Regions from separate parts of the Mesorhizobium sp. B2-9-1 genome, predicted to be linked through region 1. Evidence: predicted binding sites of a transcription regulator. Region 1 holds the regulator's gene; each other region holds the start of a gene.
What was found. Region 1 encodes PhoB, which activates phosphate uptake and scavenging genes when phosphate is short. Its sites were predicted from a motif close to TGTCATNNANCTGTCAT; they were not measured.
Positions count from the first base shown of each region.

Region 1 (7,940 bases):
AGGTCTGCTTCGCGCCCATGGCCTGGCCGAGTTGGATAAGGCCGCTGGCATGTTGCTGGTCGTCGGCCATGGCTTTCTCGATAGCCGTCCGCCGTGCCGGCTCGCTGAACATATCGAAGCCGATGAACGACTGGTTGGACGTATCGAGCGGCTCGAAAAGCACGATCGGCGTTCGCCATTGCTGCTCGCTGGTGGCCGGATAGATCGGATGCGCCGACCCATGATCGTGCAGGATGTCGCGTTCCACCGCCGCCTCGTCGCCGGTCTTGGCGAGCCTCAGGAAGCCGATGCCGCGCAGTCCGGCGAAATTGTCGTCGATGTCGAGCGCGCTGAAGAAGGCCTTGAATTCGCCGCGCGAGATGTCGCCGTTGCGGGCATCGAACAGCGCCTGCGTCGAACGCAGCAGCGACAGATGCAGGTCGACGCGGCTCTCGATGCGGTTGAGCGCGTCGTCGGCCGTGCCCTCGAACTTGATTCGCGCCGCTTCCTGCGTCGCGAAATAGGCGAACCCTGCCATGGTCAGGCTGATCAGCGCGACGGCGACAAAGGCAACGATCGGAAAGAGCTTCTTCAAATCAAGGATGCGGCCCGTGGACGGTCGACGATCTTTATGGGCAAGTCTCGGCGCCAACACAATGGCGCGGTCAAACCATCACCGCGGCTGGCACATCACGCAGCCGTTAATTAGCCGGCTACCAGTTCGACTTCATGCCGCGATCTTCAGCGCCCCCGGGCCCGGAATGGCGCCTGGCGGGCATCTGCCGAGGATGATCATGCCGAGCACCTCGTCCTGGGTGACGTCGCTCGTGCGCGCGGTGCCGACGACTTGGCCGTTCTTCATCACGCAGACCCGGTCGGCGAGCTCGAACACGTCGTGGATGTCGTGGCTGATCAGGAAGATGCCGATGCCGTCGGCCTTGAGCTGCTTGACCAGTTCGCCGACCTGCGCCGTCTCTTGCGGGCCGAGTGCCGCCGTCGGCTCGTCCATGATCAGGATACGGGCGTTGAACAGGATCGCGCGCGCGATCGCCACCGACTGCCGCTGTCCGCCCGACAGCTTGATCACCGGCTCCTTGAAGCGCTGGAAACGCGGATTGAGCCGGCCCATCACCTTGCGCGCCTCGGCTTCCATGGCGACGTCGTCGAGCGTGCCCCAACCCGTCATCAGCTCGCGGCCGAGGAAGAGATTGGCCGCGGCATCGACATTGTCGGCCAGCGCCAGCGTCTGATAGATCGTCTCGACGCCGTATTTCTTGGCGTCGCGCGGATTGGAGATCGAAGCCTCCTCGCCATTGATGAATATCTGTCCGCTGTCGCGCTTATAGGCGCCGGACAAGATCTTGATCAGCGTCGATTTGCCGGCGCCATTGTGGCCGAGCAGCGCCATCACTTCGCCGGGGAAAAGATCGACGGATGCGTCGTCGACGGCGCGGATGCCGCCGAAGGCGATCGAAACGTTGCGCATGTCGACCAGCGGAACGCCGGCGGGAGCGGATTTTTCAGCCATGGTCCTTCTCCTCCTATCAGACGCGCTTGCGGTAGAGGGTGTCGAGCCACACCGCGACGACCAGCACGGCGCCCACGACGATGCTCTGCAGCGGCGAATCGACGCCGAGCAGCACCATGCCGGATTGCAGCGACTGCATCAGCAAAGCGCCCAGCATGGCGCCGAGCACGGTTCCGGAACCGCCTGCGAGCGACGTGCCGCCGATGACCGCCGCGGCAATGACCAGCAGCTCATCCAGCGTCCCCAGCGCGTTTGTCGAGGAGTTCTGCCTGGCCGACGAGATCGCCGCCGCGATCGTCGCCAACACGCCCATGATCATGAACACCTTCATGGTGATCCAGCGCGTGTTGATGCCGGCAAGATTGGCGGCTTCCGGATTGCCGCCGATAGCAAAGACGTAGCGGCCGAAACGCGTGCGCTTGGTGACGAAGGTCATGATCAGGCCGACGGCGACCGCCATCAGGACCGGAATGGCGATGCCATGCGCGATGAACAGCCCGCCTTCGGGCACGGTGATGTTGTTGGCGGCGGCGTAGCGGTTCACGATGCCGACCGGCCACGGATAGGAATTGGCGAGCCACACCGCGCCCAGGATGACCGCGCAGGTGACCGTGGCAAGCAACGTCTCGGCCCAGACAGGACGCAGCGGGAAGCGGAAGCGCTTGCGCTGCACGCGGCCGTTGAAGTGCATGAAGATGACCGCCAGGCAGGCGACGATGCCGACGGCCCAGCTCCATTTGGCGCCGATCGAGCCCGCCGGGCCGCCGCCCATCAACTGGAATGTGGCGTCGAGCGGCGCAACGGTCTGGCCGCTGGTGACCCACCAGGCAGCGCCCCGCCATACCAGCAATCCGCCCAGCGTGACGATGAAGGCCGGCACTTCGAGATAGGCGATGACGAAGCCCTGGAAGGCGCCGATGATGAGGCCGAGCGCCAGGCCGATCAGCAACGCCAGAACCCAGATCCAGGGATTTCCCAGTTCAAGCCCGACGAAGCGAACCAGGAAATGCGCCTGGGCAAAGCCCATGACCATGCCGATCAGCCCTTCGGCCGACCCGACCGACAGGTCGATGTTGCGCATGACGATGACCAGCACCATGCCGGAGGCCATGATCGCCACGGCCGAAGACTGAACCGACAGGTTCCAGAGATTGCGCGGCGTCAGGAACGTGCGGCTGTCGAAGTCGAGCGGGTTGACGCCAAGCCGCAGGCTGGAAATCACATGCAGCCCGATCCAGATCAGGAGCAGCGCGCCGATCATGCCCAGCATGCGGGTGTCGAGCTCGGTCGCCTTCAGGAACCGGGCCACAGTGCCGAGTTCCGACGCGCGCGCGGTGTCCGCCGGTTGGGTAGACGTCGTGTCGGTCATGATTTCCTCCCGCCGGCTTGCCGTCTGGTGCGGATGCCGGAACTCAGCCTAGAAGCTACCCGCCCGAGGCAGAACGGCAAAATCTTTTGAGAAAACGCCGCGGCTTTAAAGCAATCCCAGGAAAAGTGCGTAGCGGTTTTCCGTCCGGGATTGCGGCAACAAAAACCAGGAGCGGTTCATTGAACCGCTCCTGGCCGCGGCGCAGGTATTTTTGATCGAAGGCCGGCAAGGCTCAGTTGCAGACCTTGACGCTGCCGGCAGGCACGCCAGCGCAGACCTCGTCCTTCTTGATCCAGCCGGCGTCGATGACGACGTTGAGATTGTCCTTGGTGATCGCGATCGGCGTCAGGAACAGCGACTTGACGGTGTTGCCGCCGGGCGTCGTGAAGTCCTTGGCGCCGGCGATGTCGCCCATCTTCTTGCCGTCGGCGAGTTGCGAGGCGATCTCGGCGGCGTTCTTGCCGAGCTCGCGCGCGTCTTTCCACACCGACACGGTCTGCGTGCCGAGCGCGATGCGGTTGAGCGCCGCGTGGTCGCCGTCCTGGCCCGAGACCGGAACGGTGCCGGCCAGCCCCTGCGCCGTCAGCGCCGCGACAACGCCGCCGGCGGTGCCGTCATTGGCAGCCACGACCGCGTCGACCTTGTTGTCGTTGGCGGTCAGGAACTGCTCCATGTTCTTCTGCGCGTTGGCCGGCAGCCAGCCGTCCGTATAGGCCTCGCCGACATTCTTGATCTTGCCGCTGTCGATCGCGTCCTTCAGGACTTCCATGGAGCCCGCGAACAGGAAGTCGGCGTTCGGATCGGAACCCGAGCCCTTGATGAAGACATAGTTGCCTTCCGGCTTGGCCTGGAACACCCCGCGGGCCTGCATGCGCCCGACTTCCTTGTTGTCGAAGGTCAGGTAGAACACGTCCTTGTTCTCGATCAGGCGGTCGTAGCCGACGACCGGGATTCCTTCATCGAGCGCCTTCTGCACCGCCGGGCCGATTGCCGAGGCATCCTGCGCCAGGATGATCAGCGCGTTGGCGCCCTGCGAGATCAGGCTTTCGACGTCGGTCAGCTGCTTGCCCGGATTGGACTGCGCGTCGGCCGAAATATACTTGTCGCCGGCGGCCTCGATGGCGGCCTTCATCGCTGCTTCGTCGGTCTTCCAGCGCTCTTCCTGGAAATTCGACCACGACACGCCGATCACCTTGTCCTTCGCCTCGGCTACGGACGCCAGCGTCAGCGACATGGCAACGCCCGCCAGAATGGCGGCTGCAAATTTCTTCATGATATCCTCCCTGCGCCCGTGCGGCGCGACCCAGACTGGCCCGAAGGCCGGCATAGAGGCTTTTTTTCGAGCCTCAAAAAAATAGTGGTCCAGCACAACGACGCTGTCAACCGAGATTCTGATGGGTTTTGATGGGCTCAGGCATTTTTTTCGGCATCCGCAATAAATAATGACATAGCCCCTGGCTTCTGCCACAATCCCTAGCGTGTCAGCGACAGGCCATGGCATTATCACAAGGCCGCGATGACCGGGGAGGACGTGCGAAACGATGTCGGTCGGAATCCGCCACGACGATTTGCGCCGGCGCAACCGCGCCATGGTGATTTCGGCGGTACGCCGCGCCGGTCAGCCATCACGAACCGAAATTGCCGCCACCACCGGTCTCAGCCACTCGACCATTTCGGCGATCTCCGCCGACCTGATCCAGGAGGGCATTCTCACCGAAAGCAAGGCCAGCGAGCCGACGGCGTTGAAACGCGGTCGGCCTCAGATCGGCCTGGCGCTGAACCCTGAAGCCGCCGCGGTGCTGACCGTGGTGTTGTCGCTGAACTTTCTGTCGGTCGCCGTGATCGATTATGCCGGTCAGGTTGTTGCCGAGGAGCAGCAGCGCCTGGACACGCTTGTCATGCCCCGCGACGAGCTGATCGGCGAATGCGTGGCGATCGTGCGGCGCCGGCTGCAGGATCCCGACCTCGACATTGGCAGCGTCGCCCGCATCGCCATGGGCATTCAGGGCATCACCGATTCTAATGCTCGCGCCATGCTCTGGTCGCCGATAACGCCGCTGACAGACATTCCTTTCGCCGACATCCTCGAGAAGGAATTCGGCATCTCCACCACCATGGAGAACGACTGCAACATGATGGCGGTGGCGCTGCAATGGCGCGACCCGGAGCGCTATCGCGACGACTTCATCGCCATCCTGTTGTCGCACGGCATCGGCATGGGTCTCGTGCTCAAGGGTGCGCTGTTCACTGGCACGCATTCCTCCGGCGGCGAGTTCGGCCACATGATTCACCGCCCGGGCGGGGCGCTTTGCCGCTGCGGCCGCCGCGGCTGCGTCGAGGCCTATGCCGGCAACTATGCGATCTGGCGCAGCGCCATGAAAATGAGCGAGGACGCCGAGCCGGTCGACGTCGGCGACGCCGACATGCGGGCCCTTGCCGCGAAGGCGCGCGAGAGGGACGGCCCCGAACGGGAGGCTTATCGCCGGGCCGGCGAAGCGCTTGGTTTCGGTCTCGGCAGCCTGTTCGCCCTCATCGATCCGGCGCCCGTCGCCATGGTCGGCGTCAGCGCGGCCGCCTTCGACCTGATCGAGCCGGCGCTGCGCGAGGCGATCGCCCAGACCGCCGGCGGCCAGCACTCGGAATCGATCTCCTTCGACACCGAGCCGAACGAGTTGCCGCTGATCCGCGAAGGCTGCGCCATGCGCGCGCTGACTTTCGTCGACCAGGAAATTTTCGCGCCGGGAGGCCAGGCGAGAGCGGGTGCCGCAGGCAAGAACGTGGCCTGAGGCAGCCTTGAAGAGGTCCGGGGACAGCAGCAGACGCTTGAAATTAGCGAAGGCCCCACAGCTTCGTCATTCCAGGGCGGAGCAGGAGCGAAGCTCCGTCGCGGAGACCCTGGAATCCATGCCGTTACCTCACGCGTCGAGCGCAGCGGTGCAAAATTCTGGACCGCCGCGGCGCGTCGACGTCACGGAATGGATCCTCGGGTCTGCGCTGCGTCGCTTCGCTCCTTGCTCCGCCCGTGGATGACGAGGCACAAGCGTCTCGGCTACTCACCAGCGTGGATGCTGGAAGTGCATGGCCCGTCAGGACTGCGGCGCCCTGGGCCTAATCTTCCCTGATCGCGTAACCCGCGCCGCGGATGGTGCGGATGACATCCGGCATGCGGCCGTTGTTGACGGCCTTGCGCAGGCGGCCGACATGGACGTCGACGGTGCGCTCGTCGATATAGATCGTCTCGCCCCAGACATTGTCGAGCAGCTGGCTACGCGAGAAAACCCGGCCGGGGTGGCGCATCATGAATTCGAGCAGGCGGAACTCGGTCGGGCCGAGCCTGATCTCGCTCTTCTTGCGGTAGACGCGATGCGATTCGCGGTCGAGCACGATGTCGCCGACCTTGAGCACGCTGGACAGCACCTCCGGCTTGGCGCGGCGCAGCAGCGCCTTGACGCGCGCCATGAACTCCGGCGTCGAGAACGGCTTGACCAGATAGTCGTCGGCGCCGGTCGAGAGGCCGCGAACACGGTCGCTTTCTTCGCCCCGCGCGGTCAGCATGATGATCGGCAGCCGCTCGGTCTCGGGCCGCATCCTGAGGCGCCGGCAGAGCTCGATGCCGGAAACTGCCGGCACCATCCAGTCGAGCACGAGCAGATCGGGAACGTTTTCCTGAAGGCGGATTTCGGCCTCGTCGCCGCGGGTCACCACTTCGACCTGGTAACCCTCGGATTCGAGATTGTAGCGGAGCAGCACCCCAAGCGGCTCCTCGTCCTCCACCACCATGATGCGTGGCGCGATCATTGGCAGATACCCTTCGTCAGGCCGCCGGCGCCGACATTGTCGTCTCGTCCTGCTTGGGACGATTCGCGGGCAATTGCGTGCCGGTCAGCACATAATAGGCGTTCTCGGCGATGTTGGTCACATGGTCGCCGATGCGCTCGAGATTCTTGGCGCAGAACAGAAGATGCGTGCAAGCGGTGATGTTGCGCGGGTCTTCCATCATGTAGGTCAGGAGCTCGCGGAAGACGGATGTGTATTTGACGTCGATGCGCTCGTCGTCGTTGCGAAGCTTGGCCAGCGCCGTGGCGTCGCCCACCGTATATTCCTGGATCACAGCCTGGACCTGGATCAGTACCAGCTGCGCCATGGAATCGATCGAATGCGTGAGATCGCGCGGCGCGGCGCTGACGCCGACCGAACCGACGCGCTTGGCGATGTTCTTGGCGAGATCGCCGATGCGTTCGAGGTCGCCCGCCATGCGGATCGAGCCGACCACGTTGCGCAGATCATCGGCCATCGGCTGGCGCTTGGCGATCAGCGTGATGGCGCGGTCGTCGAGCTCGCGCTGGCGCGCGTCCATGATGGCATCGTCGGAAACGACGCGCTGCGCCATGGCATTGTCGGTCTCGAGCAGGGCTCTGGTCGAAGCGCCGACCATCGAGCTGGCGAGATCGCCCATGTCGTTTATGAGCCGGCTGATCTGTCTCAGATCCTCGTCGAAAGAAGCGACGGTATGTTCGGCCATGATGATGTCCTCGTATGAGCTCAGCCGAAGCGGCCGGTGATGTAGTCCTGCGTGCGCTTTTCGCGGGGCGAGGTGAAGATCTTCTCGGTCCGGTCGAACTCCACCAGCTCGCCCAGATACATGAACGCCGTCTGCCGCGACACGCGCGCCGCCTGCTGCATGTTGTGGGTGACGATGACGATCGTGTAGTCGGCCTGCAACTCGTCGATCAATTCCTCGATCTTGGCGGTCGACAGCGGATCGAGCGCCGAGGCCGGCTCGTCGAGCAGGATGACCTCCGGCTTCACCGCCACGGTACGGGCGATGCACAGGCGCTGCTGCTGGCCGCCCGAGAGGCTGAGGCCGCTGGCGTTGAGCTTGTCCTTGACCTCGTTCCAGAGTGCGGCGCGCTTCAGCGCCTGCTCGACGCGGCCGTCCATCTCGGCCTTGCTGATCTTCTCATAGAGCCTGACGCCGAAAGCGATGTTCTCGTAGATCGACATCGGGAACGGCGTCGGCTTCTGGAACACCATGCCGATCTTGGTCCTGAGCAGGTTGAGGTC
Region 1 is NZ_VFTP01000006.1:196,248-204,187, forward strand. Features, by position in the region: gene FJW05_RS14470 (CHASE domain-containing protein) at 1-574, opposite strand, end outside; gene FJW05_RS14475 (ATP-binding cassette domain-containing protein) at 707-1,507, opposite strand; gene FJW05_RS14480 (sugar ABC transporter permease) at 1,524-2,876, opposite strand; gene xylF (D-xylose ABC transporter substrate-binding protein) at 3,109-4,149, opposite strand; gene FJW05_RS14490 (ROK family protein) at 4,418-5,662, shown strand; gene phoB (phosphate regulon transcriptional regulator PhoB) at 5,985-6,674, opposite strand; gene phoU (phosphate signaling complex protein PhoU) at 6,691-7,398, opposite strand; gene pstB (phosphate ABC transporter ATP-binding protein PstB) at 7,419-7,940, opposite strand, start outside.

Region 2 (7,940 bases), on a different contig from region 1:
TCAGGAGGACGTTCGGTGGCTGGAACAGCGCCATTATACAGGCGTTGTGCTTGCAACCCCCGGAGGCTGCCATGACCAGCTACGCTCAAACCATGACGCGTGACAATGAGCTTGGCGGCGGCGCCGCAATGGCCGTCGTCGCCGCCATGATCGCTGCGCTTTTTGCCGGCAGCACCGCGCTGACGCCGCTTTACGTGATCTACAAGCAGGCCTTCGGCTTCTCGCAGGTCACGCTGACGCTGGTCTATGCTGTCTATGTGGTCGGCAATCTGGCGGCGTTGCTGTTTTTCGGCCGCCTGTCGGATGTCGTCGGCCGCCGCCCCGCCGCGCTAGCGGCGATGGGCGTTGCCGTGGTCAGTGCGTTATTTTTCCTGTTCGCCGAAAACCTCGCCTGGCTCGACATCGCCCGCATTCTCAGCGGGCTCGGCATCGGTGTCGGCGCGGGGGCGGGCACCGCCTGGCTGGCCGAGCTGATCGAAGGCAAGGACAAGTCACGCGCCGCCGTCATTGCCACCAGCACCAATTTTGTCGGTCTCGGGGCCGGCGCGCTCATGTCGGGGCTGCTCGCCCAATATGCGCCCTGGCCGCTCAGGCTGACATTCGCCGTCTATCTCGTCCTGCTTGCGCTGGTGACCCTGCTGATCTGGCGCACGCAGGAAACCGTCTCCAGGCCCGGACGGTTCTCCGAGGTCTCGCTGCGGCCGAGGCTTTCGGTTCCCGACGATATCCGCGCGCAGTTCGTGGCGCCGGCGGTGACCGGCTTCGGCGCCATGGCGCTGGTCGGCTTCTACGCGGCGCTGGCGCCGAGCATCCTGGCGCAGCAGCTGCATGTGATCAATCATGCCGAAGCCGGCGGGCTTTTCTTCGAGCTGTCGATCGTGGCGGCCATCACCATCGTCGGGACCACATGGCTCTCCAGCCGTTCCACCATGCTTGCCGCGCTGGTGCTGATGATCCCGACCGTGGCGCTGATCGTGGCGGCGCAGGTCTATGCCTCGATGGTCCTGATGATCGTTGCGACGGCGGTCTGCGGCGTGGCGGCGGCGCTCGGCTATCGCGGTGGCCTGCAAGTGGTGAATCAGATCGCGCCCGCCGACCGCCGCGCCGAGGTGGTCTCGGCCTTCTTCATCTGTTGCTTCTGCGGCAACGCGCTGCCGGTGATCGGTATCGGCATCCTGTCGAGCCTGGCGAACGCAACCATCGCAAGCCTGGCCTTTGCCGGCATGATCGTCGTCTTCTCGCTGGTGGCGCTTGGCTTCGGCGCCAAATACGCGCGGTAGCGGATTTTCACGTTTTCCTGTCGTCGCGGATTTTAGCCGTTCGGCGTCTCCGACAGGAGCTGCGCGCGCTGGCGCGGCACGCCGAGGCCGGTGTCGGGCGGCTCGCCGGCCGCCGGCCGGTCCTCGATCATGTGCATCGTGCGCCAGCGGCCGAAGCGGTAATAGGCGGCGGCGAGCGCCAGCGAGGCGATCGAACCCGCCGGAAAGCTCCACCACAGCGCCTCCTGGCCGATGACGCTGCGCATGGAATAGGCAAAGCCGGTGCGAATGATCAACACCGAGATGATCAGGATGATCAGCGGCGGCATGACAGCGCCGGTGGCGCGCACCGTGGCGAACAGCACGATCGTGACGCCGAACAGGATGAACGACCAGGACGCCACCTTGTTGATGTGGGCGGCGATGTCGATCGCGGCGCTGTCGGTGCTGAGGAAGAGGCTGAGCACCGCGCGGTCGAAGACGAAAAGCAGCGCCACCAGCGCGCCGGTCAGCACCAGGTTGAAGCCGACGCCCGATGCCGCGACCCTCCCGATGCGGTCCCAGCGCCCGGCGCCGACATTCTGCGCCGCCATCGAGGAGACCGCGGCGCCGATCGCCAGAGCCGGCATCTGGATATAGGTCCAGAGCTGCGCTGCGATGCCGTAGGCGGCTGCGACCTGGGAGCCGTAGGAATTGACGATGCCCATCACGGTCAACGCCGCCGCCGAGATGACGATCATCTGCAGGCCCATCGGAATGCCCTTGGAGACGACGATGCGCAGCAATGTCGGGTCGGGCCGCAGCAGCGCGAGATCGCTGCCCGCCAGCCGCAGCGGATGTTTGCGCACATAAAGCACGATCAGGATGGCGATCACGCTCACCGTCTGGCCAACAAGCGTCGACATTGCCGAACCGGCAATGCCGAGTTCGGGGAAGGGGCCGATGCCGCGGATCAGCAGTGGATTGAGCACGACGTCGAGCACGACCGCCAGCGCCATGAAGACGAACGGCGTGCGCGAATCGCCGGCGCCGCGCAGCACGGTCATGACGAAGGACAAAAGGTTCATCATCGGCACGGCGATGAAGATGATGCGTAAATAGGCGCGCGCCAAAGGCAAGGCATCGGCCGGCGTGCCGAGTCCGGTCAGGATGACGTCGACCCAGATCCAGCCGCAGACGGCGAACACGACCGAGACGAGAAAGAAGAAGGTGGCGCTGGTACCGACGATGCGCTTCGCCTCGGGCAGGTCGCGGGCGCCGACCGATTGCGCCACCAGAATGGTCGCCGCCATGCCGATGCCGAAGACGGTGCCGAGAATGAGGAACAGCACCAGATTGGCGTTGGAGGTCGCCGTCAGCGCCGCCTCGCCGAGGAAGCGGCCGACCCAGACCGCGTTGATCGAGCCGTTGAGCGACTGCAACACGTTGGAGCCCAGCACCGGCAGTGCGAACAACAGCAGCGTGCGCGGAATGGGGCCGCTGGTCAGGTCGCCGGTCCGCCGCCGGGTGGTCTGTTTGTCATCCATGTTGTCACCCATGGTGGTGAGGCCGAAACTGAATCAGGCCCGCGATGCTATCGCAGGCCTGATGTTCATGCATCCCTTCAGAAAAGGCGTCGGCTGCCGCGGCAGCCGATCCTATCCCATTACTGAGTGGTGTTTCCAGAAAGGCCGGGGAGTGTGACCTGATAGACCAGGAAGGTGGTGTCGACATCGGCGCCGTCCTCGGCTTTGTACGCAGCGCCGACCTGGAAGCCGTCCTGGGTGAGGAAGTCATTGTCGTTGGCGACGAACAGGAAATAGTCGTCGGGCAGCTTCGGATCGAGCACCGGCGCCAGCGACATCGCCTCCCACTTCTCCGAGAGGTTGTTCTTGTCGTTCGGCGCGCCATTGTGCAGGCCGAAACGGCCGAGCTCGCCCTTGTCGTTGATGTCGATAAACGGCGTCAGCTTCGCCGGCGTCACCGACGCATCGAGCATGCCTTTCGGCGCGACCGGCTTGTCGGCGGCGTCGAACGGGCCGTTGGCGATATCGGTGGCGGCGGAGAGGTCGACGATCTCGATCTTGCGGTAGAGCGATTCATCGCCCTTGACGCCCTGACCGTTGCCTGAGTCGCGCGCCAGCATCAGGAAGCTCTTGTCGGAGAGCGCGACGATCTCGCTCTGAGCGGCCACCTTGGTCTTGCCCTTGGCGTCCGTGAACACCGGCAGCGGCACGACATATTCATGCGCCAGCTTGAGATGGGCGAGATCGGAAGCGTCGTAAACCAGCGCGCGGGTGTTCTGGCGGGTCGAGCCGGAATCGCCGCCGTCCTGGCGGGGCGCCGACTGCAGCACGGCGATCAGGAACCTGCCGTCCGGCGTCATCGACATGCCTTCTAGGCCCTGGTTGTTCTGGCGACCGGTTTCGGGATCCTTCGGATCGGGCTCGGCAGCGCCCGGGCCCGGGTTGTCGGACGCGAAGTTCGGCTTGCCGTGGCGCATCGGCACCAGCGCCGCGGGCGGTTGCGTCGCCGACATCAGACGGCCTTCGGCCGAGAAGCGGTAGATATTGGGACCATATTCGTCTGAGATGAACATCGTGCCGTCCGGCAGCCGCACGATCGCTTCGTCGTCCAGCGCCAGCTTGCCATTGGCCTCAGGCAGGATCGGCATGTCGCCAGCGGCGGCGCGCACGCCGTTCGACGGATCGAGGCCGGTGGCGTCGGCGCCCTTGTCGTCGGTCAGAAGCATCGTGTCGGCGAGCGTCGCCTTGACGCCCGACTGTTCCTGTCCGGCGGCGGGTGCCGCGCCAGGAGCGGTCGGGGCCAGCTCGATCGAGATGGTGTTGAGGCGCGGGCGATAGTCAGTGGTGCCGACGACATTGTAGCCGCGGTCCGGCAGCAGCCAGAGCGAACCCTTGTAGGTGGCCCCTTCACGCGTCCAGGATTTGGTGTCGATCGCCATGCCCGAACCTGAACCGAAGGTCTCGCCGAACTTGTCCTTCTGGTTGGCCGGGATGCGGCCGATGCCGATGAGTCCCTTGTTGACGTAAGCGACGCCGTCGGCGAGCGCCGGCGTCATGGCGGTAAACAGGACAAGTGCCGCGCCGAGCGCGACGGTTCGGTTGAGATGTTTCATCGATATCCCCTTCTTGACGAGCAGAGCGGCCTGGAAGGAACGCGCATCGGCGATGCGGCGAGCCGGTTCCCGTCGAGCGGTCTAGGACGTGAACGTGATGGTTGCGTGACAGTTTCCTTCTCCCCTTGTGAGAGAAGGTGGATCGGCGCGTAGCGCCGAGACGGATGAGGGGTGTTCCAGCGGAGTGAAACGCTGGTGTCTTCTGGAGCACCCCTCATCCGTCGCCTTCGGCGACACCTTGTCCCACAAGGGGAGAAGGGAAAGCGCCTCCGCTCAATCGCTCTCTCTTGCAATCAGTTCCAGCGGCCAAACCTCGTGGATGATGCGCGTGCCTTCGGGGCCGGCGAAGGCGGGAAGCGAAGCGAGCAGCATCTCGGCCAGCCGCCGGCCCATGGGCTCCAGCGACGGACGGAAGGCGGTCAGCGTCGGCGAGAAGTAGCGGCAGAGCGGCGTGTCGACGATGACGATCACGGCCATGTCATGGCCCGGCTTGATACCCATCTCGGCCAGCGCCTTGCAGCCGCCGAGCGCCATCGCGTCATTGTTGAAGATGATCGCCGTCGGCGGGTTTTTGGAGCGCATTACTTGCGGCGTCACCTGGTAGCCGCCGGTCTCGTTGATGAAGCCATCGGCGATCAGGTTGGGGTCGACCTCGATACCGTGCCGCTTCAGCGCCTTGCGGTAGCCGTCGAGGAACAGGTAGCCGAAGTTGAGATCAAGCGAAGGGCGGATGGCGGCAATGCGGCGGTGGCCGCGCGCGACCAGCCGGTCGACGGCTTCATCACCCGCCCTCTCGAAATCGATATCGAGTGAAGGATACGTGTCGCCGCCGGACTGACTTCGGCCAAGCGTGGCGAAGGGAAAGCCGGCCTTGCTGAGATAGTCGATCCGATCGTCTTCCCTTCGCGTATTGGCCAACACGACCGCGTCGGCCCGGCGCGTCTCGACCACGCGGCGCAACCGCTCCTGCTGATATTGGCCCGGCTCACCCATGACGACCATCAAATCCAGGTCATGCTCGGCGAGCCGCGCCTGCAGGCCGGTCAGGAACGGGATGAAGAACGGCTCGCCATATTGCTGGTCGCCGGGATGCGGCTGCAGCATGAAGGCGATCGAGCGGGTGGCGCCCTGGCGCAGGCTGCGGCCTGATTGATTGGGCGAATAGTTCAGCTTCCTGGCTGCTTCGAGCACACGCTGGCGTGTGTCGGCATTGACGTCGGCACGGCCGTTCAGCGCCCGCGACACGGTGCCGATCGAGATGTTCAGGTGACGCGCGAGATCGTGGATGCTGGACGCCAAGGACGGATTCTCCCCCTGCCTTGGCTAGCACCGGCTGCCGCTCAGGCCAAGGCTTCGGGACGATTTTTGCAAGCAGCCGGTTGACATTCTACGCCATCGGGTGTGTTCTCGTAAACGTTTACGGAAAAACGTTTACGGTGACGCCGTGGACGCCGTGACATCCGGTCTGGAGGGACCGGCGGAGGAGGAGCGCTGGATGATGAAGGTCGTCCTGGCCGGGTGCGGAGCGATGAGCAAGCACTGGCTCGATGCCGTGAAGCAGATCGACGAGCTCGCCGTTGTCGGCGTCGTCGACCTCGATGCCGAGCGGGCCCAGGCGAGGGCGCGCGAATACGCGCTCACCAACGCCGTCATCGGCACCAACCTCGACGCCGTCCTCGACCAGACCAAGCCCGATGCCGTGTTCGACGTCGTGGTTCCCGCCGCGCGCCGCGAGGTCGCGCTTTCGGCCTTCGCGCACAATTGCCATCTGCTCACCGAGAAGCCGCTGGCCGACAGTCCCGACAATGCGCGCGCCATCGTCGAGGCAGCGCGCCGCGCGGGGCGCATCCACGCCGTCGTCCAGAACCGCCGCTATGTCGCCAATGTCAGGCGCATCAGGCGCTTCCTGGACTCCGGCGTCATCGGCAAGCCGACCAGCATCCACGCCGACTTCTTCGTCGCGCCGCATTTCGGCGGTTTTCGCGAGGAGATGGCCCATGTGCTCCTGCTCGACATGGCGATCCACACGTTCGATGCCGCGCGTTACATGGTCGCCGGTGAGCCGGCCAGTGTCTATTGCCAGGAATGGGAACCCGTGAATTCCTGGTACAGGCAGGGGTCGTCGGCCAGCGCCGTCTTCGACCTCGGCGGCGGCAAGATCTTCACCTATGCCGGCTCCTGGTGCGCCGATGGTTTCCGCACGAGCTGGGAGGGAAGCTGGCGCATCGTCGCCGAGCGCGGCAGCCTTTTGTGGGACGGCCATGACGGGCTGAAGGCGGAGGTGATTGCGTCGGGCCGCGACGGGATCATCGACAAGACCCAGCCCATCGCAGTGCCGCCGCTCGATCCCGCCGACCGTGTCGACGGCCATGTCGGCATCATCCGGGATTTCATGCACGCGATCGAGACCGGCGTCGAGCCGGAGACGCGCGGCGCCGACAACATCAAAAGCCTGGCCATGGTCTTCGGCGCCATCGAGAGCGCGGAGAGCGGGCGGCGCGTGACAATCGCCAAGGAAGCACAATGACGGCAAACCCGCTTCTCGATATCAGGATCGGCACCATGGTGCGGGCCAATCTCGACGATCCGGCGGCCTATGTCAGGCAGATCCTGCCGCTCGGGTTCGAGAGCATCCAGCCTTTCTTCTGGCAGACACTGGGCGGCAAGGACCTGAAGCGCCTGGCGGGCGAGATCCGCGAGGCGATCGGCGACGCCGATGTGACCGTGTCCTCGATCGGTGTGTTCGGCAACGCGCTCGAGAATGGAGAGGTCGATCGCGGTGTGCTGGCAGCCTGGGAGACGGTGATCGACAATGCGCATCTGTTCGGCGCTTCGACGGTCAGCGGCTTCACCGGCCGCATCCGCGGCAAGAAGCTGACCGACAGCCTGCCGCGCTTCCGCGAGGTGTGGGGCCCGCTAGCCAAGCGTGCCGCCGACAAGGGCGTGCGCATCGCTTTCGAGAATTGCGCGATGGACGGCAACTGGGCGAGCGGCGATTGGAATATCGCGCATAACCCGGATGCCTGGGAGCTGATGTTCAACGAACTGCCGGACGACAATCTCGGGCTGGAATGGGAACCCTGCCATCAGCTCGTCTATTTGATCGATCCGATGCCGCAGATCCGCAAATGGGCGCCGCGCATCTTCCACGTCCACGGCAAGGACGCGACGGTGCGCTGGGACGTCATCCGCGAGCATGGCGTGTTCGGCCGCCTGCCATTCGTGCAGATGCGCACGCCGGGTTTCGGCGACAGCGACTGGACGCGGGTGATCAGCGAGTTGCGGCTGGCCGGCTACAAGGGCGCCATCGACATCGAGGGCTGGCACGACCCGGTCTATCGCGGCGACCTCGAGATCACCGGACAGGCGCGCGCGCTCGACTATCTGAAGCAATGCCGGGGAGGGAACAGCTACCTGCCCAATCCGGCTTGAGGCCAAATTCGATGTGTGGATTGGCCGGCGGGAGGAGCCGGCCGACCGAGGACGCAGATCAATTCGAAACCCTCTATCGGGAGGGGCTAAAAGGGAGGAACGTGCATGACGACCAGAAGGACTGTTCTGCG
Region 2 is NZ_VFTP01000001.1:7,718-15,657, forward strand. Features, by position in the region: gene FJW05_RS00050 (MFS transporter) at 1-1,280, shown strand, start outside; gene FJW05_RS00055 (MATE family efflux transporter) at 1,313-2,785, opposite strand; gene FJW05_RS00060 (esterase-like activity of phytase family protein) at 2,905-4,377, opposite strand; gene FJW05_RS00070 (LacI family DNA-binding transcriptional regulator) at 4,651-5,676, opposite strand; gene FJW05_RS00075 (Gfo/Idh/MocA family oxidoreductase) at 5,873-6,904, shown strand; gene FJW05_RS00080 (sugar phosphate isomerase/epimerase) at 6,901-7,809, shown strand; gene FJW05_RS00085 (substrate-binding domain-containing protein) at 7,915-7,940, shown strand, end outside.
Region 2: FJW05_RS00060 (esterase-like activity of phytase family protein) is a predicted target of PhoB. The motif match lies at 4,472-4,488, and genes of this name have one in related genera.

Region 3 (7,940 bases), on a different contig from region 1:
CCGAGATCGGCGTGCCCGAGACGATCATGTCGAGCGCTTTCGCGGCGCCGACCAGGCATGGCAAACGTACGGTCCCGCCGCCGCCCGGCAAAAGACCGAGCTTTACCTCCGGCAGGCCAAGCTTGGCGCCGGCGTCCGAGACACGGAAATGGCAGCCCAATGCCAGTTCCAACCCGCCGCCGAGCGCCGTGCCGTGGATGGCGGCGACCGTCGGCTTAGGAGCCGTTCCCAGCAGGGCGATAATGGCGCGCAATTCCGGTTGCTCGACCGGCTTGCCGAATTCGGTGATGTCGGCGCCGGCCACGAAAGTGCGCCCGGCACAGGCGATGACGATGGCCCTCGCGGCGGGATCGTCGCGCAAAGCGGTGAGCGCCTCGTAAAGCGGCTTGCGGACATGAAAGCTGAGCGCATTGACAGGCGGGTTGTCGATGGTGACCACCGCCACGCCGTTATCGTTCGCGACGGTGACAGAACTGGACAAGCGGAACCTCCCAAGACCGGCTGCAATCGCGCAAGGGTTTACTAGGCAGCGAGGCGAATGGGAACCCGATGCGGCTCTGGCCCTATGGTTGGCGAGGCCCGGTCAGTTATCCACCCGGCCGAAAGCCGGCACGTCGCCGATCACCTCGCGCTTGTCCTTGCCGCAGGCGAAGGTCTTCGCCTTCTCGTCGGCGAGCTTGCGCGCCTGGTCGTTGGCGTGCGGATTGCCGGTGGCTAAAACCAGGCCGATCGTGCAGCCCTGGTGCTCTTCCGGTTGCGCCACCTTGGCGACGACCAGCACATCGGTCGACTTCTTCTCGTCCTCCGGATTGCTGACGGAGCGGCGGTGGATGGCGGCGAAGGGGATGACGACGTCGCCATTGGTCTCGATGCGCCACTCGACTTTCGGTCCGGAGCCGTTGAAGGCGGTGAAGCTCTCCCAGACCGCAGTCATGTCGTCGGACGGAAAGCCGTAATAGACGGATTCGCGAGCATCGTCATAGCCGATCAGCACCGGGTAGCCGCGATAGCCTGAGCAGACGAGGCTCGCCCAGTCGCCGTCGCCTTCCGCGGCCTGCGCATAGGTTACGCAGTCCTTCTTCGAGTCGAGATCGGTATAGGCGCTGGAGATGTCGCCGGCCTGGGCCGCCTGGCAGAAACCGGCGAGGGCAAGCGGGATCAGAAGAGCTCGCATTACTGGCAACTCCGTTCGAGTTGCCGGAAGCGTAACGTCAATCGCTATTTCTTCAAGCTGGCTTCGATCAAGAGGTCGGCGTTGCGGGCGACCGCCGCCGCCGGTCCGCCCAAGCCAAACAGCTGGCCGCTGATATAGGCGCCTTCGATGAGCAGCAGCAGGCCGTCACCCAGCGTATCGGAATCGGCGGCGCCCATTGCGGCGGCCATGGCGCGCAGTCGCCGGCGCAACTCGACTTTGTTGTTCTCGCTCACCACCCGCGCGGGATGGCCGCGCTCGGGATATTCCACCGCAGCGTTGGTCATGCCGCAGCCGCGATAGTCCGGCTTTTGCGTGCGTTTGCCGACGCGGGTCAGGAAAGCGATGATCTGCGCGCGCGGATCGCCCGGATGCGCGTCGACTGCCTCGTCGAAGCGCTCCCAGAATTCGAGGTCGTATTTGCGCAGATAGGACGCGGCAAGCTCGTCCTTGGACGGGAAGCTGCGGTAGAGGCTCGGCTTGGTGACGCCGGCGCGCCTGACGATCTCGTCGACGCCGATCGCCCTTATGCCCTCGCGGTAAAAGAGGTCGCGCGCGACGTCCAGGATCTTGTCCGCCGCCCTGGGAGCAGGAGGCTCGCTGATCGACGCTTCAATTTTATTGTCGGATGGCATTCAAACAACTCGCTTGACAATGTTACTGACCGGTACGTATGTATGGCTTCACTCCATTGCAACGTACCGGTCAGTAACATGATAATCCAGTCCCGTCCGTTTGGCCAGCGCTACGCATTCGTCGTCGTTGCCGTCATTTTCCTGTGCCTGCTGATCGCGGCGGGGCTCCGTTCGGCGCCCTCGGTGATGATGGTGCCGCTGGAGGAAAGCTTCGGCTGGCATCGCGACGTAACGTCCTGGGCCGCCAGCGTCGGCATCCTGCTCTATGGCCTGACCGGTCCGTTCGCCGCGGCGCTGATGGAGCGCATCGGGTTGCGCCGCACGCTGCTCGGCTCGCTGCTGGTGATGTCGGGATCGACCGCGCTCAGCCTGTTCATGACCGAGCCATGGCATCTTTTCATTACCTGGGGCGTGTTTTCCGGCATCGGTTCGGGCGCGGTGGCGAGCGTGCTCGGCGCCACCATCGTCAACCGCTGGTTCAAGACCAATCGCGGCCTGATGATGGGCCTGATGTCGGCCTCAAGCGCCACCGGCATGCTGGTGTTCCTGCCGCTCATCGCCTCGCTGGCGCAGAGCGGCGGCTGGAAGCCGGTGGCGATTGCCGTGGCGCTGGCCACCGCCGCGCTGATCCCGTTCGTCTTGCTGCTGGTGCCGGAGCGCCCGGCTTCGATCGGGCAGGTTCGCTACGGCGCCGATGCCGGCGACGTGCCGCCGGTGTCGCCTGCATCGCAGGGCAATTTCCTGGCGCACACGCTGAACACGCTGCGCCGCGCGGCCGGCACGCGGGTGTTCTGGTACCTGTTCGCCACCTTCTTCGTCTGCGGCTTCACCACCAACGGCCTCGTCGGTACGCATCTCATCGCCTTCTGCGGCGATATGGGCATCGGCGAGGTGCAGGCGGCCGGGCTGTTGTCGATGATGGGCATTTTCGACCTGATCGGCACCACGCTTTCCGGCTGGCTCACCGATCGTTTCGACCCGCGCAAGCTGCTCGGCGTCTATTACGCGGTGCGCGGTCTGTCGCTGATCTACCTGCCCTATTCCGGCTTCTCGGCGACCAGCCTGGTCATCTTCGCCGTGCTCTACGGGCTCGACTGGATCGCCACCGTGCCGCCGACGCTGAGGCTTGCCAACGAGGCTTTCGGCGACCGCAGCGGGCCGATCGTGTTCGGCTGGATCGTCGCCGGCCACCAGGTGGGCGCCGCGGCGGCCGCCGCCTTCGGCGGCACGATGCGCGAGCTGCAGGGCAATTACGAGCTGGCCTTCCTGATTGCCGGCATGACGGGTATCGCGGCGGCTTGTATTTCGCTGCTGATCAATACGAGCAGGCCGGCGTTCGAGCCGGAACCGCAGGCGGCTTGAGGCGCGACTTTTCCTTCTCCCCTTGTGGGAGAAGGTGGCCGCGAAGCGGCCGGATGAGGGGTGCTCCAGGGAAAGCCAACGTCTCACTCCGCTGGAATACCCCTCATCCGTCTCGGCGCTGCGCGCCGATCCACCACCCGGCCCTTCGCAGGCTCAGGGCGTTCGAAGCTCGAAAAGCCAAGCAATTGGCTTTTCGTCCGCTAACGCGGACCGCTTCTCACCCCACAAGGGGAGAAGGAAGATGTCGACTGTTATCAAAACTTCATGGTTCCGATATGCGCCTGAAACATTGAGGCGAGAGCTTGGCGGTCCCGCTCAATGCCATCCCGGAGACAGCCATGAACAAGCTTTCGCTCACCCGCCGCGCCTTCGTCACTTCGGCCAGCGCCTTCGGCCTTGTCGGCGCCTCCGGTCTGGCGCTGCCCTATTATTCCCGCGCCAGCCAGCGTCCGGCCTTCACGCATGGCGTCCAGTCCGGCGACGTCGACGCCACGTCGGGCATGGTGTGGACCCGCACCGATCGCCCGGCGCGCGTGATGTATGAAGTGTCGACGACCGAAAGCTTCGCCAATGCGACGCGGCTGGCTGCGCTCGATACCTCGCCGGCCAGCGACTACACGGTGAAGCGGCTGCTCACCGATCTCGCCTCGGACCAGGACATTTTCTACCGCATGACCGCTGCCGATCTTTCCGACATCAATGCCGTGTCCGAGCCGATCGTCGGCCGTTTCCGCACCGCGCCGTCGTCCAAGCGCGACGTGCGCTTCGCCTGGTCGGGCGACACCGCCGGCCAGGGCTGGGGTATCGACGAGACCGGCATGAAGACCTATTCGACCATCGCCAAGCACACGCCGGACTTCTTCCTGCATTCCGGCGACACCATCTATGCCGACGGCGCTATGAAGGACGAGGTCGACCTGCCCGGCGGCGGCAAGTGGAAGAACGTGGTCATGATCGACGGCAAGCGCAAGGTGGCCGAGACGCTGGACGAGTACCGCGACCAGTGGAAGTACAACATGATGGACAAGCATGTGCTTGGCCTGTCGGCCATCTGCCCGACCTTCTACCAGTGGGACGACCACGAGGTGCTCAACAACTGGTCGGATTCGAAGGACCTGACCGCCGACGACCGCTACAAGGAAAAGTCGATCCATGTGCTGGCGGCCAGGGCGGCTCGCGCCTTCCATGAAATGACGACCATCCGCTACGAGCCGTCGGAGCCGGGCCGCGTCTACCGCAAGGTCTCGCATGGGCCGCTGCTCGACGTGTTCTTCCTCGACATGCGCTCCTATCGCGGCCCGAACGGCCCCGACATGGAAGAGACGCTGACGCCGAAGTCGCGCATGATCGGCGAGGAGCAGTCGAAGTGGCTGAAGCGCGAGCTGGCGAATTCCAAGGCGACGTGGAAGGTCATCGCCGCCGACATGCCGCTCAGCCTGGTCGTCTGGAACGACGCGGCGAAGAAGGCCGGGGCCGAGGCGGTCGCCAACAGCGACAATGGCGCGCCAAAGGGCCGTGAGCTGGAATTCGCCGACGTGCTGCGCTTCATCAAGAATGCCGGCATCACCAACACGGTGTGGCTGACCGCCGACGTCCACTACACCGCGGCGCACTACTACAATCCCGACAAGGCGCAGTTCCAGGATTTCAATCCGTTCTGGGAGTTCGTGTCCGGTCCGATCCACGCCGGCACCTTCGGCCCCAACGACCTCGACATGACCTTCGGGCCGGAGCTGAAATTCATCAAGGCGCCGACCGCCGAGCAGGGCCAGAACCTGCCGCCGTCGGCCGGGCTGCAGTTCTTCGGGCTGGTCGACATTTCCGGCGCGACGGAACAGCTCACCGTGCGGCTGATGGATCGCGACGACAACGAGCTTTACAAGGTCACGCTCGATCCGGTGCGGTCGGCTTGAAGATCAATAAAATCCGAGGCGCCGGCGCGAGGCCCCCCTCTCTGGCCTGCCGGCCATCTCCCCCTCAAAGGGGGAGATCGGATTTCGCATCGGCTTTCGCTAATTTCCAACGCTGCAGGACTGGCAGCGGGATCAAAGCTGCTAATCTCCCCCCTTGAGGGGAGATGCCCGGCAGGGCAGAGGGGGGCGCTGTCCCGCCAGCATTTGCCGTTTTCCTGTGGCGGAAAGATCAATCCGGATAGCAAGCCCGGGGAATTTTCGGCCAGACCGCGGTATCGCAGTTGGCATCCTTCTGGCGCTGCTTGAAGGCGGCGCTGACCGGGCCGGTGACGATCGGGTCGACGCCGTCGGGGGCGTCGGCGAACATCTGCTGCGCGGTCCTGGCGTCGGGCGGCGCGATCGGGTCGGCTTGCCGAAGCGTAGCCGCCGATTGCGCGGCGCCGGCCGCGACGAGCACGCCAAGCGCCGCCCACGCAAAAACCGGACGCAATCTGGACATAGGATCGGTCATGAACATCGAACTGTCCGGCCCCTCAAAGGTTCCGCCTTGGTTAACGGAATCATTTCACACCAAGACGTTTAAGAATCAGTGACTATGTATTTGGGGTCGGGCCTCCCCTTTCGCAAATGCGAAAAACCTTGTATGAGCCGCGCAACCGAAAAAGGCGGCGCCTCTGGGCCTGCTGCCTGCAACACTCCCGAGACCAGACAATGAACCTCCGCAATATCGCGATCATCGCGCATGTCGACCATGGCAAAACCACCCTCGTCGACCAGCTCCTGAAACAGTCCGGCGCCTTCCGCGACAACCAGCGCGTCGCCGAGCGCGCCATGGATTCCAACGACCTCGAAAAGGAACGCGGCATCACCATCCTGGCCAAGGCGACCTCGGTCGACTGGCATGGCACCCGCATCAACATCGTCGACACGCCCGGACACGCCGATTTCGGCGGCGAGGTCGAGCGCATCCTGTCGATGGTGGATTCGGCGATCGTGCTCGTCGACGCCGCCGAAGGCCCGATGCCGCAGACCAAGTTCGTCGTCGGCAAGGCGCTCAAGGTCGGCTTGCGCCCCATCGTCGTCATCAACAAGATCGACCGTCCGGATGCCCGCCATATCGAAGTGGTCAACGAGGTGTTCGACCTCTTCGCCGCGCTCGACGCCACCGACGAGCAGCTCGATTTCCCGATCCTCTACGGCTCGGGCCGCGACGGCTGGGTTTCGGAAAACCCCGAGGGTCCGAAGGACCAGGGTCTTGCACCGCTGTTCGACCTGGTCGTCAAGCATGTGCCGGCGCCGACGGTCCATCCCGGCCCGTTCCGCATGATCGGCACCATCCTCGAGGCCAATCCGTTCCTCGGCCGCATCATCACCGGCCGCATCGAGTCCGGCACGCTGAAGGCCAACCAGGCGGTCAAGGTGCTGCACCATGACGGCACGCAGATCGAGACCGGCCGCATTTCCAAGATCCTCGCCTTCCGCGGCCTCGAGCGCCAGCCGATCGAGGAAGCGCAGGCGGGCGACATCGTGGCCATCGCCGGCCTGTCCAAAGGCACCGTCGCCGATACGTTCTGCGATCCGGCGGTGAGCGAGCCGCTGCATGCGCAGCCGATCGATCCGCCGACCGTGACCATGTCCTTCCTCGTCAACGACTCGCCGCTTGCCGGCACCGAGGGCGACAAGGTGACCAGCCGCGTCATCCGCGACCGGCTGCTGCGCGAGGCCGAGGGCAATGTCGCGCTCAAGATCGAGGAATCGGCGGAGAAGGATTCCTTCTTCGTGTCCGGCCGCGGCGAATTGCAGCTCGCCGTGCTGATCGAGACAATGCGCCGCGAGGGCTTCGAGCTTGCCGTGTCGCGTCCGCGCGTCGTCATGCAGAAGGGCGACGACGGCCAGCTGCTGGAGCCGGTCGAGGAAGTCGTTATCGACGTCGACGAGGAGCATGCCGGCGTCGTCGTGCAGAAGATGTCGGAGCGCAAGGCCGAGATGGTCGAGCTGCGCCCGTCCGGCGGCAACCGCCAGCGCCTGGTCTTCCACGCGCCGACGCGCGGCCTGATCGGCTATCAGTCGGAACTGTTGACCGACACGCGCGGCACCGCCGTGATGAACCGCCTGTTCTTCGCCTATGAGCCGTATAAGGGCGAGCTGCCCGGCCGCACCAACGGCGTGCTGATCTCCAACGAGCAGGGCGAATCGGTCGCCTATGCGATGTGGAACCTGGAAGACCGCGGCCCGATGATCATCGATCCGGGCGTCAAGGTCTACCAGGGCATGATCATCGGCGTCCATTCGCGCGACAACGACCTCGAAGTGAACGTGCTCAAGGGCAAGAAGCTCACCAACATCCGCGCCGCCGGCAAGGACGAAGCGGTGAAGCTGACGCCGCCGATCCGCATGACGCTGGAGCGGGCGCTCGCCTGGATCCAGGACGACGAGCTGGTCGAGGTGACGCCGAAGACCATCCGCCTGCGCAAGCTCCATCTCGACCCGAACGAGCGCAAGCGTTTCGAGAAGGCCGCCAAGGTGATGGGCGCGGCGTAGGGTTCCATGGAAAGTTCGAAAGAGGGAGCGGTTGCTCCCTCTTTTTTTGTTTCAGCCGCAGGCAGCCGAGACGATCGCGGCGCAATCCGCGTCCCCGGCGAGGTCGATGGACACTGCCAGGCCACCGCGCACGGGCTTGCGCAAGGCCCTTCCGCCATCGGGCTCGATGGTCAATCGCTTGCGGTCGTCCAGGGCCTGAAGCCTTGACCGCGATAGGCCGAGCTCGCCGGCAAGCAGGCGGTCCAGCCGCAAAGGCGTCGTGCCCTCGATCCGAAGTTCGATCGCGAGCGTGGTCGC
Region 3 is NZ_VFTP01000028.1:9,906-17,845, reverse strand. Features, by position in the region: gene FJW05_RS26615 (3-hydroxyacyl-CoA dehydrogenase NAD-binding domain-containing protein) at 1-481, opposite strand, end outside; gene FJW05_RS26610 (hypothetical protein) at 584-1,174, opposite strand; gene FJW05_RS26605 (TetR/AcrR family transcriptional regulator) at 1,219-1,827, opposite strand; gene FJW05_RS26600 (MFS transporter) at 1,906-3,189, shown strand; gene FJW05_RS26595 (alkaline phosphatase) at 3,528-5,102, shown strand; gene FJW05_RS26590 (hypothetical protein) at 5,332-5,613, opposite strand; gene typA (translational GTPase TypA) at 5,814-7,643, shown strand; gene FJW05_RS26580 (DUF1062 domain-containing protein) at 7,695-7,940, opposite strand, start outside.
Region 3: FJW05_RS26595 (alkaline phosphatase) is a predicted target of PhoB. The motif match lies at 3,439-3,455, and genes of this name have one in related genera.

Region 4 (7,940 bases), on a different contig from region 1:
ATTGATAAAGTTCTGTTTGGGCCGCGCCTATCCAGATGGAGCTTCCGCAACCTTCACCAGGCGACTTAGGGAGGAACCTAATGAAATTCGTGACCAGCCTTCTCAACCGCCGCGGCTTCGTGGCTTTGGCCGCCGCTTCGATGCTCGCCGGGGTGATGCATTCCGCGCCCGTCTCGGCGGCCGACGTGACCATTCCGATCATCGTCAAGGATACCACATCCTTCTATTGGCAGATCGTTCTGGCCGGTGCCCGCAAGGCCGGCAAGGATCTCGGCGTCAACGTGCCGGAACTCGGCGCCCAGGCCGAAACCGACGTCAACGGCCAGATCTCGATCCTGGAAAACGCCGTCGCCAGCAACCCGGCGGCCGTTGTCATCTCGCCGACCGAGTTCAAGGCGCTCGGCAAGCCAATCGACGAGGCTGCCTCCAAGGTCAAGGTCATCGGCATCGACTCCGGCGCCGATTCCAAGGCCTTCACTTCCTTCCTGACCACCGACAACGTGCAGGGCGGCCGCGTCGCCGCTGACGGCCTCGCCGCCGCCATCGGCGCCGCCAACGGCGGCAAGGTAGAAGGCAAAGTCGCGCTGATCACGGCGCTTCCCGGCGCCGGCTCGCTCGAGCAGCGCAAGCAAGGCTTCATCGAGCAGATCAAGGCCAAGTATCCTGGCCTCGAGCTTGTCGCTGACAAATATGCCGACGGCCAGGCCACCACGGGCTTGAACATCGCGACCGACCTGATCACTGCCAATCCGGACCTCAAGGGCATCTTCGCCTCGAACCTGATCATGGCACAGGGCGTCGGCCAGGCGATCGCCGAAAACAATCTCGGCGGCAAGGTGGCGCTGATCGGCTTCGACAGCGACGAAAAGCTGATCAAGTTCCTCAATGACGGCGTCATCTCGGGCCTCGTCGTCCAGGATCCGTATCGGATGGGCTATGACGGCATCAAGACCGCCTTGGCCGCCTCGAAGGGCGAGAAGGTCGAGGCTAATGTCGACACCGGCGCGAACCTCGTCACCAAGGACAACATGAAGGATCCCAAGATCGACGCGCTGCTCAACCCGAAGCTCAAGTGAGCAGCGTCGCGACACTCGTTTCCGGGGCCTCGCGCCCCGGAAACATCCATCAGGACGATTTGGAAATTCGCCGGCTCGATTTAGGCTCCGCCTTCAAGATGCGCGTCAGATGCATCGCTGCGTACCCAATGGTTGAGGCCAATCTGGGAGGATTGTCATGACGTCGACGGCGCAGGAATTGCACCCGGCCCCCACGTTGGAACCGGGCAGGACGATCCTCGAGCTCAACGGCCTGGAAAAGCGCTACCCCGGCACGCATGCGCTGAAGCCTGTGCATCTTGCCTTCAAGGCAGGCGAGATCCACGCAATCGTCGGCGAGAACGGCGCCGGCAAGTCCACCCTCATCAAGCTTCTGACCGGCGTCATGCCGCGCACTTCCGGCGAGGTGATCTGGGAAGGCAAAGCCGAGGCGCTCGCCACCCCTTACGAGGCGATGGCGCTCGGCATCAACGCCGTCCACCAGGAGGTGGTGCTGTGCCGCCATCTCACCGTCGCCGCCAACATGTTCCTCGGAGAGGAGGAATCCCGCTTCGGCCTGCTGCAGCAGCGCGCCATGGTCAAGGACGCGCAGAAGATCATCGACGGCCTCGGCTTCGACCTGCCGGCGCATGTCGTGCTCGGCGACCTCACCATCGGCCAGCAGCAGTTGATCGCCGCGGCGCGAGCCACTGTGCGCGGCACCAAATTCCTGATCTTCGACGAGCCGACCGCCTACCTCACTCGCAAGGAGGCCGACCAGCTCTTCAAGCTGATCCGGCGGCTCAAAGGCGAAGGCGTCACCATCATCTATATCAGCCACCGCATGGAGGAAGTGTTCGAGCTCGCCGACCGCGTTTCCGTGCTGCGCGACGGCACTTTGGTCGGCACCCGCAACATCACCGAGACGGACGAGGCCGAGCTGGTCAAGCTGATGATCAACCGCTCGATCGAGCAGATCTACCACAAGGAGCATTTCACCCCCGGCGCCACGATCGTCGAGACGAAGAACCTTTCGGGCAAAGGCTTCGAGAATGTCTCGGTGACCGTCCGCGCCGGCGAGATCGTCGGCCTCTACGGCCTGATCGGCGCCGGCCGCAGCGAGTTCGTCACCACGCTTTACGGCCGCCACAGGAAATCGGCCGGCCAGATCCTGTGGCAAGGCAAGGAGGTCCAGGTCAATTCCGAGCACGACGCGATCCGGCTCGGCATGGCGCTGGCCCCGGAAAGCCGCCGCGACCAAGGCCTGTGCCTCAATTTGCCGGTCGGCATGAACCTCAACCTGCCGATCTACAAACGCATCTCCAGCAATTTTCTGATCTCCGGCGCCAAGGAGAAGGCCGAGGCCGACCGCCAGATCGCCGACCTGCGCATCAAGACGCCGACGCGCCATGCGCTCGCCTCCAGCCTGTCGGGCGGCAACCAGCAGAAGATCGTCATCGGCAAATGGCTGGCGCATGGCGCCAAGCTGTTCATCTTCGACGAGCCGACGGTGGGCGTCGATGTCGGCACCAAGGCCGAGATCTACCGCCTGTTCTCGACGCTCTTGTCCAAGGGCGCCGGCATCATCCTGATCTCGTCCTATCTGCCGGAAGTCTACGAGCTTGCCGACGCGCTGCATGTGTTCCGGCGCGGCAAGCTGGTCGCGACCCATGGTTTCCGGACCGCGAGCCACGAGGACATTTTGGGTCAGGCACTGGCCGAGAAACAAGAAAAGTCGGGAGGACAGATATGAGCACCGAGGCGATCCCCGCCGAACGATCCAAGCGCAATTTCAACGCCCTGTTCGGCTTGACGCTGCTTGGCCTTCTGCTCCTGATGTGGATCGTGCTGGCTTTCGCCACGCCGTCCTTCGCCACGACGCTCAACATCACCAACCTTCTGCGTCAAGGCTCGCTGATCGCCATCCTGGCCGTCGGCCAGACCTTCGTCATCATCACCGGCGGCATCGACCTGTCCGTCGGCGCGGTGGTCGGCTTCACCACGGTCATCGTCGCGCTGTTGATCAATGCCGGCTGGCCGATCTGGGCGGCGGTGCTGGCGACCTTGCTGGTCGGCGTCGCTATCGGCCTCTTCCACGGCTTCGGCATCGTCAAGATGGGCCTGCCGCCCTTCATCATCACCTTGGCCACCATGACCTCGCTGCGCGGCATCGGCCTTTTGATGACCAACGGCAACTCGATCTCCATCAACAGCGACCCTTTTCAGGCGTTTTCCCGCGGCTCGCTGCTCGGCATCCCCTATCTGTTCTGGATGGTCATCCTGGTCGCCATCCCCTCCTACGTGTTCCTGCACCACACGCGCTGGGGCCGTTACCTGTTCTCGGTCGGCTCCAATGCGGAGGCCGCGCGTCTGTCGGGCGTCAATGTGCCGCGCACCATCTTCATGGCCTACATCCTGTCCGGCCTGCTTGCCGCCATCGTCGGCGTTCTGCTGGCCTCGCGCATCGGCATCGGCAACCCCACACAGGGCGACACCTATGAGCTTCAGGCTATCGCCTCGTCGGTGATCGGCGGCACCTCGCTGTTCGGCGCCATCGGCTCCGTGCATGGACCGCTGATCGGCTCCTTCATCCTTTCAACGATCAACAACGGCGCCAACCTGCTCAACGTCAACACCTTCTGGCAGCGCGTCATCACCGGCCTGCTGATCATCGTCATCGTCTACTTCGACGGCCTGCGCCGTCGCGGCAAATGACTCCTACCTGAACCTTCCGCGCCGGCCCGCGCGAGGCCGGCGCTTTTTGCCTTGGATTGCCTATGAAAGCCGTTGTCTGCCTCTCGCCCGGCGAGCTTGTCCTCGAAGACCGCGCCGGGCCCGGCACACCGCCGCCCGGCTGGGCGCGCGTCGCGGTCAGCCATGTCGGCATATGCGGCACCGATTATCATATCTTCGAAGGCAAGCACCCGTTTCTGGCCTATCCGCGCGTCATGGGGCACGAGGTCTCGGGCACTGTCATCGAGAAAGGCGAAGGTGTCGATCTCGCCGTCGGCGAGCCGGTCGTCATCAACCCCTATCTTTCATGCGGCAAATGCATCGCCTGCCGGCGCGGCAAGCCGAACTGCTGCGTGAGGATCGAGGTGCTGGGCGTCCATCGCGACGGCGCCATGTGCGACGAAATTCTGGTGCCGGCGCAGAACCTCTACCCGGCGAACGGCCTGTCGCTGGCCGACGCCGCGGCGGTCGAATTCCTGGCCATCGGCGCGCATGCGGTGCGCCGCTCGCTCGGGCTGCCCGGCCAGCGCACGCTGGTCATCGGCGCCGGCCCGATCGGCCTCGGCACGGCGATTTTCGCGCGCATCGCCGGGCTGGATGTCAGCCTGCTCGACATGAGCGCCGAACGTCTCGGCTTCGCCGAAAAGCAGCTCGGCTTTGTCCCGTTGGACAGCTCGAAGGTGCCGGCTGCCGAGTTGGTCCGGCAGGCAACCGCCGGCGAAGGGTTCGACCTTGTGTTCGACGCGACCGGCAACACCCAGTCCGTGCAGTCGGCCTTCGCCCATGTCGCGCATGGCGGCACGCTGGTGCTGGTCAGCGTCGTCAAGGACGACATCACCTTCTCCGACCCCGAATTCCACAAGCGCGAGATGATGTTGATCGGCAGCCGCAACGCGCTGAAGGCCGATTTCGACCATGTCGCAGATTCGATCCGCAACGGCGCCGTGCCGTTGAACAAGCTCGTCACCCATCGCACCACGCTCGCCGGAACGCCGCGCGACCTTGCCCGGTGGACGCATGAGAAGTCGGGACTGATCAAGGCGGTTATCGAGGTCGGGTGATAACAGGACAGGCGGTGAACTCGGCCCGAATTGACGGAGCGCCGCACGGGTCGACCCCCACTCCGTCTCGGCTTCGCCGAGCCACCTCTCCCCCGGTCGACGGGGGAGAGGAAAGGCACGAGGCGATTCCAGCTGGCACCCTTCCTCTCCCTCCGGAGGGGGGAGAGGTGGCGCCGCGAAGCGGCGACGGAGTGGGGGAAGGCGATCCTCAAACGCGAAGCCGCTGACAATTAAGCGGCCGAGCTGAGCTGACATCAGCGTGGGTCGGATAAATCACGGGTCTCGTATAAGGCCGGCACTCCCTACAACACCGACAACTTCAGCTCCACCCGCTCAGCGGGAAAGCGCGACTCCGCGAACTGGATCGGCTCACCGTCGAGCGTCACGTTAATGGCGACGGTGACCAGCACGATGGCGCCGGGCTGCAGATCGAGGGCTGCAAGGTCGTCGGCGTCGGCGTGTCGCGCCGACAGCACGGTCGAATGCCGCAGATAATCATTGATGCCGAAGCGTTTGAGCGAGGCGGTGATCGATCCCGTTTCCGCCATTGCCGCCTCGATTCCGGCGAAGCGCTTGGCATCGAACCAGGTCGTCGCGCGCGACACCGCATGACCGTCGGCCTCGCCGCGCGTCTCCAAGCGGATGACGGCAGCGCCTTTGGCGATGCCCAGCGCCTCGGCGATGCGCCGGCTGGCCGGCTCGGTGGATGACGACAGCAGCGCGATATGCCGCTCGCTCGTCTGCCCCTGCAGCCCGGTCGAGAAGCGCGTGCGCGCGCCGATCGGATAGGACAGCCGCTTGCGCGACAACACGAAGGTGCCGCGTCCCTGCTCGGCCCTCAGCACGCCTTCCTGCACCAGCGCTGCAATGGCGCTACGCACCGTATGGCGGTTGACGCCGTAGCGCTCCGCCAGCGCGACTTCAGGCGGCAGCGCGGCATTCTCGGCGAAATCGCCATTGGCGACCGCCTGCAGGATCCTGTCGGCGATCTGCCGCCATAGCGATACGCCGTTACGCCTCTCGATGCTGCTTGCCAGCCCGGTCATTTCCCCGCCCCCAACGTCCCCACCCCAACTTTTGCACCCGTTGTCATCCACCCGTCATGGACTCCCGATACCAAGTGAGTATAATTTGTATAGTTGTCTATATCAATAGACAAATTTCTCCATGCAAGGAGCGATGCCATGCGAGGACAGGAAGCGCGCGAGCAGGCCGGGCGGAAGGCTTTGATGGCGACGCTGGCGCACGCCGCGGCCGACGAGATCGCCCGCCTGTGGAACGAGTCGGGCCTGCCCTCCGAGGCCGAGCTTTTGCGCGGTCCTGAAACCGGATTGGTGACGGTGCGCGGACGGATCGGCGGCGGCGGCGCGCCGTTCAATGTCGGCGAGGCGACGGTCACCCGTGCGACGGTGCGGTTGCCCTCCGGCCAGGTCGGCCACTCCTATGCGCTCGGCCGCGACAAGGGCAAGGCCAAGCTTGCGGCGATCGCCGACGCGCTGTGGCAGGACCTGGCGCACCGCGAAGCGGTCGAGACAAAGCTCGCCGCGCCCTTGCGCGCGGCGCTTGCCGCGGCGCGCGAGACAAAGCGCGTCGAAACGGCGGCCACGAAAGTGGATTTCTTCACCATGGTGCGCGGAGAGGACTGATGGATATCGCCACGCAATCGATCGACGGCGGCTTCGCAGAGCCGGTCTTCAACGCCCAGGCGGTGTTCCGCGCCATCATGGACGCGATGGCCCGCCCCGGCACCGTCCAGAACCTGCCGCAGCTCGCCCGCCCGCCGGCGCCGCTGTCGGCGACGGCCGGCGCCGTGGCGCTCTCGCTCTGCGACAACGACACGCCGGTCTGGCTCGACTCGCCGCTGCAGGCGGAAGCCGCGGTCAAGGCCTGGCTCGGCTTTCACACCGGCGCGCCCTCGGCCAACACGCCGGCCGACGCGCATTTCGCCTTGATCGCCAATCCGAAGGAGATGGCGGCGCTCGACGGTTTTGCGCAAGGCACGCAGGAATATCCCGACCGCTCGACGACGCTGATCCTCCTGGTCGACGATCTTGCCTCGGGCCCGTCGCTGCTGCTCGAAGGCCCAGGGATCGAGAAGACGTCGATGATCGCGCCTCCCGGCATGCCGCGCCATTTCGTCGAGCAGTGGAAGCAGAACAACCAGCGTTTCCCGCGCGGCGTCGACATCATCCTGGCGGCGCCAGGCCACCTCGCCTGCCTGCCGCGCACCACCCGCATCAAGACGATGGAGGCATGACATGTATGTCGCGGTGAAAGGCGGCGAAGCCGCTATTGCCAATGCGCATCGCCTGCTTGCCGACCGCCGCCGCGGCGACCGCTCGGTACCGGCGCTGCGCCTCGACCAGATCGTCGAGCAGCTGGCGCTGGGCGTCGATCGCGTGATGAGCGAAGGCTCGCTCTATGACCGCGAGCTTGCGGCTCTGGCCGTCGTCCAGGCGCGCGGCGACATGATCGAGGCGATCTTCCTGGTGCGCGCCTACCGCACCACGCTGCCGCGCTTCGGCTACACCAATCCGATCGATACGGGCGCCATGCAGGTCGAGCGCCGTGTCTCGGCCACCTATAAGGACCTGCCCGGCGGACAGGTGCTTGGCCCGACCTTCGACTACACCCACCGCCTGCTCGATCCCGAGCTTGCCGCCGGCGCCGAGGTCGAGATGCCGGCGCAGCGTCCGGCTGAGCCGGAGGCCATGCCGCGCGTTTCGGCGATCCTCGCCCATGAAGGCCTGATCGAGGCCGATGGCGACATGCCGCTGGACCACGTGCCCGGCGACATCACGCGCGAGCCGCTGCAATTCCCGATGGCGCGCGACATCCGCCTGCAGGCGCTGTCGCGCGGCGACGAGGGTTTTCTCCTGGCGCTCGGCTATTCGACGCAGCGCGGCTACGCCCGCAACCATCCCTTCGTCGGCGAGATACGCATCGGCGAGGTCGAGCTGGAACTGGACGTGCCGGAGCTACCCTTCGCCGTGCCGCTCGGCTCCATCCGCGTCACCGAATGCCAGATGGTCAACCAGTTCAAGGGCTCGGCCAAGGCGCCGCCGCAGTTCACCCGCGGCTATGGCCTGGTCTTCGGCCAGAGCGAGCGCAA
Region 4 is NZ_VFTP01000015.1:54,751-62,690, reverse strand. Features, by position in the region: gene FJW05_RS21745 (ABC transporter substrate-binding protein) at 81-1,076, shown strand; gene FJW05_RS21740 (sugar ABC transporter ATP-binding protein) at 1,234-2,787, shown strand; gene FJW05_RS21735 (ABC transporter permease) at 2,784-3,749, shown strand; gene FJW05_RS21730 (zinc-binding alcohol dehydrogenase family protein) at 3,812-4,828, shown strand; gene phnF (phosphonate metabolism transcriptional regulator PhnF) at 5,131-5,874, opposite strand; gene phnG (phosphonate C-P lyase system protein PhnG) at 6,013-6,474, shown strand; gene phnH (phosphonate C-P lyase system protein PhnH) at 6,474-7,085, shown strand; gene FJW05_RS21705 (carbon-phosphorus lyase complex subunit PhnI) at 7,087-7,940, shown strand, end outside.
Region 4: phnF (phosphonate metabolism transcriptional regulator PhnF) is a predicted target of PhoB. The motif match lies at 5,916-5,932, and genes of this name have one in related genera.